Regions from separate parts of the Kitasatospora sp. NPDC048715 genome, predicted to be linked through region 2. Evidence: riboswitches for the same ligand, from Rfam matches in the RefSeq annotation. Region 2 holds a riboswitch; the other holds the start of a gene.
What was found. Region 2 has a riboswitch for cyclic di-AMP ahead of ACGFSC_RS30395 (NlpC/P60 family protein). Riboswitches for the same ligand answer to the same signal wherever they lie in the genome.

Region 1 (3,396 bases), on a different contig from region 2:
CCCGGCCGGCGCCCCGGCCCTGGTGCTCGCCGTGCCCGCGACCGCCGGGCCCGAGTCCCGCTCGGTCGTCGAGGAGTTGCTCTCGATCGTCCGCACCGAGCAGAACGGCGTCCGGACCGCGGTCGGCTACCTGCCCGGCAACGGCGGCGAGGGCGCGGGCGGCGAGGACCGCACCGTGGCCGAGCTGCTGGCCATGGCGGCCGAGGCCGGGCTGCCGACGCCCGTCCTGGTGCCGCTGGTGCCCGGCCCGCACACCTTCCTGACCGAGCTTCACGCGCTCGCCGCCGAGTACGGCGCGCCCGTCACCGACCCGCTGGGCCCGCACCCGCTGCTGGCCGAGGCCGTGCACGTCCGGCTGTCCGAGGCCGGGCTGGCCCGGGCCGACCGCGCCCGGCTGTTCGCCATCGCGACCGCCGCGGACGGCGTGGTGCTGACCACCGTCGGCGGCGAGGACGCGGCCGCGGCGGCCGGCATCACCGGCGTGCTGCTGGCCGCCCGACTGGCCGTGCCGGTCGTCGCCGCCGCGCTCGACGTGCCCGGCTCGGTGGCCGCGGCCGTCAACCACCTCAGGGACACCGGCTCGCAGCGCCCGGCGCTGGCCCCGCTGGTGATCGGCCCGGAGGCGGACTCCGAGCTGCTCGCCACCGCCGCCGAGGAGACCGGCTGCCCGTCGGCCGCGCCGCTGGGCTCGTACCCGTCGGTCGGCCAGCTGATCGCCTCCACCTACCTGGCGGCGCTGCCCGCGCCGTCCCCGGAGGACCTGGCACGGGCCGAGGCGGAGGCGGCGGCCGCCGCCGAGGCCGAGGGGGCCCTGGAGGGCGTCCGCGGCGCCCACGCGGCCTCCCAGGGGCCCGCAGGGCGGTAGTCGACGTCGCGCGCCGGTTCGCGCGCTCCGAAGGGCCCGGAACGGCATGCGTTCCGGGCCCTTCGGTTTTGCTCCGCCCGCCCATGGCCGTCCCGCGCGGAAGTCGGACGGCGGCGAAGTGGAATGTCCGTTCTGGCCTTTTTGAAAGGAAATAGGAAACGCGGTCGCGGGCGCTCGCATCACAGCCGCCGCATCATCCGCCGGGGCGCTCCGGCCCGCGATTCGACGCGCCGTCACACCACTTCTGAAGTGCTGCCAGTTGTGGGCTTCCACAACAGGGTTGCTTGAAAACGATCATTTACGATCATGGAGAGCGGCAATTTTGGCAGTTCCCACTAAACCGTGATGCGCATCACAGCCATTTGCAGTTTGAACTTAAGTCTGATTAACGTGCTCCCCGTTCGTGACCACACGAACCCGGTTCATCCGCGACGCCGAGTCCTGCCGTCGGATGTCCTGGCAGCGCGAAATCGCACCACGGCAGGAGCGGGGGACCCACAGGTAAGTCGCCCCGGACCGATCTCCGGAACGGTCCAGGGCTAGGGGTGAAGCCGCGCCCACAGCGCGGCCGGGCAACTCCAGCCCGAATCCGACAGCTCACCTCGCAGGCGTGGGAGAGGACCGCGTCTTCATGCTGCCCACCAACGGCACTCGTCTGTCCAGCCGCACCCGTCGCGTGATCGCCGCCCTCGGCGTCGCGGGCGTCGGCCTCACCGTCCCCTGCATCGCCTCCGGCACCGCCTCCGCCGCCACCGTCGCCACCTGGGACAAGGTCGCCCAGTGCGAGAGCGGCGGCAACTGGAGCATCAACACCGGCAACGGCTTCTACGGCGGCCTCCAGTTCACCTCCAGCACCTGGTCCGCCTTCGGCGGCACCGCCTTCGCGGCGCGCGCCGACCTGGCCACCAAGGACCAGCAGATCGCCGTCGCCGAGAAGGTCCTCGCCTCGCAGGGCCCCGGCGCCTGGCCGGTGTGCTCGGTCCAGGCCGGCCTCACCAAGGGCGGCGCCGCGGCCGCCGTCGACACCTCGGCGGGCTCCACCGCCGGCTCGACCACCGCCAAGCCCGCGCAGCCCGCGCAGAGCGCCAAGCCGGCCGCCCCGGCCGCCAAGCCCGCTCCGCAGACCCAGGCCCCGGCCGCCAAGCCCGCCGCGCCCACCGCGCCCGCCGCGCCCGCCCAGGACGGCACGCAGGCCAGCACCGACTCCACCGCCTCCGGAAACCGGAGCGACTGGGTCCAGAAGCGCCAGCAGCAGGCCCAGAACGGCGACTACACCGTGGTCGAGGGCGACTGGCTGTCCGCGATCGCCGACCAGCACAAGGTGCAGGGCGGCTGGCAGCGGCTGTACGAGCTCAACCGCGGCACCCTGACCGAGGGTCCGGACAGCATCTACCCGGGCCAGCAGCTGTCCTTCGGCGGCAACGGCCAGGCCCAGGCCGGCCAGTCCGCCACCGGCAAGTCCGGCTCGGACTTCACCTGGTTCGACCGCTCGCAGAAGTCCGGCCAGTCCGCGAACGGCGGTGCCGTGAACGCCCAGCCGACCGCGCAGGCCCAGACCCCGGCCGCCAAGCCGTCCACCAAGCCGGCCGCCAAGCCCGCTCCGCAGACCCAGGCTCCGGCCCAGACCCAGACCCAGGCTCCGGCCGCCACCGGCAGCATGGCCGCCGCGGTCTCCTTCGCCGAGTCGAAGGTCGGTCAGGCGTACGTCTACGGCGGCACCGGCAACGGTGGCTGGGACTGCTCCGGCCTGACCCAGGCCGCGCTGCGCGCCGCGGGCGTCTCCGTCCCGCGCGTCGCCGCCGACCAGGCCGCCGCCAGCACCCACGTCTCGCTGGACAGCCTCCAGCCGGGCGACCTGCTGTTCTGGTCCAACAACGGCAAGGACTCCGGCGTCTACCACGTCGCGATCTACGTCGGCAACGGCAAGTACGTCGAGGCCGCCAACCCGAGCTCGGGCGTCCGCGAGCAGAGCATCGCCAACTGGGCCCCGGACTTCGCCGGCCGGGTCTGAGAACGGCGAACAGCTGACGGACGGCGGACGACGGATAACAGCTGACAGATAACAGATAACAGATTTCATCATCTGTCAGCTGTCGTCCGAACGTTGACCGCCCACGCCCCCGGGGAGAGTCTGGTCGCTCCTCCCCGGGGGTTCCGGCATGCCTCCGGCCGTACCTCGTGGCAAATCCCCGCGGTGAAGCTCCGTGCTGAATCCCCACGGCGAATCCCCATGGCGAAGCCCCTGCTGAATCACCACGACGAATCCCCGTGGTGAATCCCCGCCCCAACGGGCATGCTGCTGCTCTGCACCCGAGGAGGAGTCACATGGCCCAGGTCACCGTCACCCTCGACGCGAACCTCGCGATCGACGCGATGTTGCTCTCCGGCACCAAGAACCCGCAGGACGCCGTCGAACTGGTCCTGCGCGACTACCTGGCCCGCGGCCGCCGTACCGAGACCCGTACCGGCGAGGCGGCCGACGGGCACCGACCGACCGTCGACCGCCCCACCGCCCAGGAGGGCTGACCGCC
Region 2 (3,396 bases):
CCTCTCCGCCCAGGTGGCCGCGCACGCCGCGCCGCAGCCGAACAAAACGGACGTCAAGGCGCAGATCGACCAGCTCCAGGAGGAGCAGGAGCAGGCGGCGGAGAAGTACAACGGCGCCAAGGAGCGGGCCGACCAGCTGCGCAAGCAGGCCGACCAGCTGCAGGACCAGGTGGCCCGCAGCCAGGAGCAGATGACCCAGCTCCAGGGCGGCCTCGCCGAGGTGGCGGGCGAGCAGTACCGCACCGGCGGCATCGACCCGTCCGTCCAGCTGATGCTCACCTCCGACCCGTCCGGCTACCTGGAGAAGGCCTCCACCGTCCAGCAGGCCAGCAGCAGCCAGGCCGAGGCGCTCAAGGGGCTGCTGGACCAGCAGCGCCGGCTGGACCAGGAGAAGGTCGAGGCCTCCGCCGTGCTCGCCTCGCTGGACACCACCACCAAGGACCTGAACCAGGCCAAGGCGGACGTCAACACCAAGCTGAAGGCCGCCCAGGACCTGCTGAACTCGCTGAGCGCCACCGACCGCGCCGCGCTGAAGGCCCAGCAGGCGCAGGACGACCGCGCCTCGCGCGGCAGCGACCGGGTCGACCTCAGCAGCCTGCCGCCGGCCAGCGGCTACGCGGCCGTGGCGATGGCCAAGGCGATGAGCAAGCAGGGCTCGCCGTACGTGTGGGGCGCCACCGGCTCGACCACCTTCGACTGCTCGGGCCTGATGGTCTGGGCGTACGGGCAGGCGGGCGTCTCGCTGCCGCGCACCTCGCAGGAGCAGGGCCACTACGGCACCCGGGTGCCCTCGCTGGACCAGGCCCAGCCGGGCGACCTGGTGGTCTACGGCAACGACATGCACCACGTCGGGATGTACATCGGCAACGGCATGGTGGTCCACGCGCCGCACACCGGTGACGTGGTGAAGGTGATGAAGGCCGACGCGATGTCGATCAACACGATCCGCCGGGTCTGACGGCCCGACACGCCCGCGGGGCCCTTCCGGGGGCTGTGAAAAGCGCCACCCCTCGTTCGGGGGTGGCGTTCGGCTTTCCGTCCCTTCGCGACCACATGCTGAGAACTGATCAGCCATCTGTGTGCCAGTGGTCACCATCGGTCATTTTCACAGAAGAACTTGGGAAATCTTTGGTCTTTTTTCTGACAAGGATTTGAACCGATCACGGTTCAGTTACTAGGGTCGTGCCCTGAACCACCGCACTGTCGATCGCCCAGCCAGGGTGGCGGCGGTGGTTACCGTCGAGTTCGTGAGGCAGCGGGGCAGGTCGAAGCGACTGCCCGACAGGGGAGCCCAGTGTTTTGGGGGCGCTGCGGAGCGGAGCCGGGGAACCACGTTCCTCCGGGGTGAATCGACGCCAGGTCGGCCGATGGAACGGCCGTGAGGCGTCGTAGGGCATGCTTCCGGCCCGAACCCGTCAGCTCACCCGGTAGGCGGACGTAGGAAGAAGGAGTCCGCCTTCGTGGCGTCCCATCGTCGTCCCAAGCCCGCAGGCCGCGCCCGGGTCTCGATCCTGACCGGTGTCGCCGCGGCAGCCGTCGTCCTCTCCGCGCAAGGCGCCCACGCCGACCCGCAGCCGACCAAGGAACAGGTCAAGGGGCAGGTCGACCAGCTCAACGAGCAGGCCGAGATCGCGACCGAGAACTACAACGCGGCCCAGGCCAAGCAGCAGGAGCTGGAGAAGCAGGTCTCCGGCATGCAGGACCAGGTGGCCCGTCAGCAGGCCCAGGTCACCGAGCTCCAGGGCGGCCTGGCCGAGATCGCCGGCGAGCAGTACCGCAACGGGGGCATATCCCCGACCGTCCAGCTGATGTTCTCCTCCAGCCCGGACACCTTCCTCAGCCAGGCCGACGCGCTGAACCAGGCCGGCAGCACCCAGAAGGGTCAGCTGAAGGAGCTCCAGGAGCAGCAGCGCAAGCTCGACCAGGACCGCAACGAGGCCCAGGGCAAGCTCGCCGAGCTGGAGTCGACCACCCAGCAGCTGAAGGCCTCCAAGGAGGAGGTCCAGGGCAAGCTGAAGGCGGCCCAGGACCTGCTCAACACGCTGACCGAGCAGGAGCGCCAGGCGCTGCGCCAGGCCGAGGAGAAGGCCGCGGCCGACGCCAAGGCCAAGGCCGACGCCGCCCAGGCCCAGCAGCAGCAGGCCGACCGCGCCTCCCGCGACAACAGCCGCGGCGACCTCGCGGCCGGCTCGACCGCCTCGGCCGGCTCGACCGCCTCCTCCCCGGTGAAGGTGGCCCCGGGCAGCTCGCGCGGTGCCGCCGCGCTCTCGGCCGCCGCCTCCAAGATCGGCAGCCCGTACGTCTGGGGCGCCACCGGCCCGGGCTCCTTCGACTGCTCCGGTCTGATGGTCTGGGCGTTCAACCAGGCGGGCGTGTCGCTGCCGCGCACCTCGCAGGCGCAGGCCTCGGCCGGCACCCGGATCGGCTCGGACATCTCCCAGGCCCAGCCCGGCGACCTGCTGATCTTCTACACCGACGCCCACCACGTCGGCATCTACGCGGGCAACGGCCAGGTGCTGCACGCGCCCAAGCCGGGCGCGTCGGTGCGCTACGAGGCCGTCACCAACATGCCGCTGGCCTCCATCGTGCGGGTCTGATCACCGCTCGGACGCTTCCAGGCCCGGCCTCCCCCAGGGGAGGCCGGGCCTGCGGTTTTTCCTGCGGCTTTTCCCGAGGGCCGATCAAATGTCCGACAACAGCCTGAATATTCGGGTTGGCAGGGGTTTGGACTCGCTTGCCCTGACTCGCTAACGTCTGCCACCGGACTCCCGCTCGACGGCCGCCCGTCCCGGTGCGGCGGCGGGAGCCGCGCCGCAGGATTGGAGCCGCTGCCGCCATGCCCGTGCACCGCCGTTCCCAACTGCTCGCCCGGGCGCTGGTGCTGACCGCGGCCGCCGCCACCGCCCTGGGTGTGGCCGCCGGAGGCAGCGCCCAGGCCGCCCCCGGCAGCCCCGACCCGGGCGACCGCCAGGACGTCAAGACGCAGGTGGAACAGCTGTACGACGAGGCCGAGCAGGCGTCCGAGAAGGCCAACGCGGCGCAGGAGGCCCAGCGGCGGCTCCAGGGCGAGACCACGATCCTCCAGGGCGAGATCGCCGTGGCCCAGGACCAGCTCAACGGGCTGCGGGGCGACCTCGCGACGGTGGCCGGGGCCGAGTACCGCGGCGGCGGGATGACCCAGACCGCCCAGCTCATCCTCTCGCCCGACCCGGAGGGCTACCTGTCCCGCGCCCGCGCCCTGGGCCAGGCCGCCGCGCGCCAGCAGGAGACCCTGCACGAGCTGGTCGCCCGGCAGCGCCGGCTCGACCAGCGCCGGACCGAGGCGGCCGGCAAGCTCGACGAGCTGGACCGGACCCGCCGCTCGCTCGCCGACAGCAAGCAGCAGATCCAGCAGCG

Region 1: linked by a shared signal. The riboswitch ahead of ACGFSC_RS22510 (transglycosylase family protein) and the one ahead of ACGFSC_RS30395 (NlpC/P60 family protein) in region 2 are both predicted to bind cyclic di-AMP.

Annotation. Positions count from the first base shown of each region.
Region 1 covers NZ_JBICVH010000011.1:313,020-316,415, reverse strand. The annotation lists gene ACGFSC_RS22515 (hypothetical protein) at 1-865, shown strand, start outside; cyclic di-AMP (ydaO/yuaA leader) riboswitch at 1,319-1,489, shown strand; gene ACGFSC_RS22510 (transglycosylase family protein) at 1,476-2,876, shown strand; gene ACGFSC_RS22505 (hypothetical protein) at 3,191-3,391, shown strand.
Region 2 covers NZ_JBICVH010000018.1:61,171-64,566, reverse strand. The annotation lists gene ACGFSC_RS30400 (NlpC/P60 family protein) at 1-958, shown strand, start outside; cyclic di-AMP (ydaO/yuaA leader) riboswitch at 1,297-1,450, shown strand; gene ACGFSC_RS30395 (NlpC/P60 family protein) at 1,461-2,597, shown strand; gene ACGFSC_RS30390 (NlpC/P60 family protein) at 2,837-3,396, shown strand, end outside.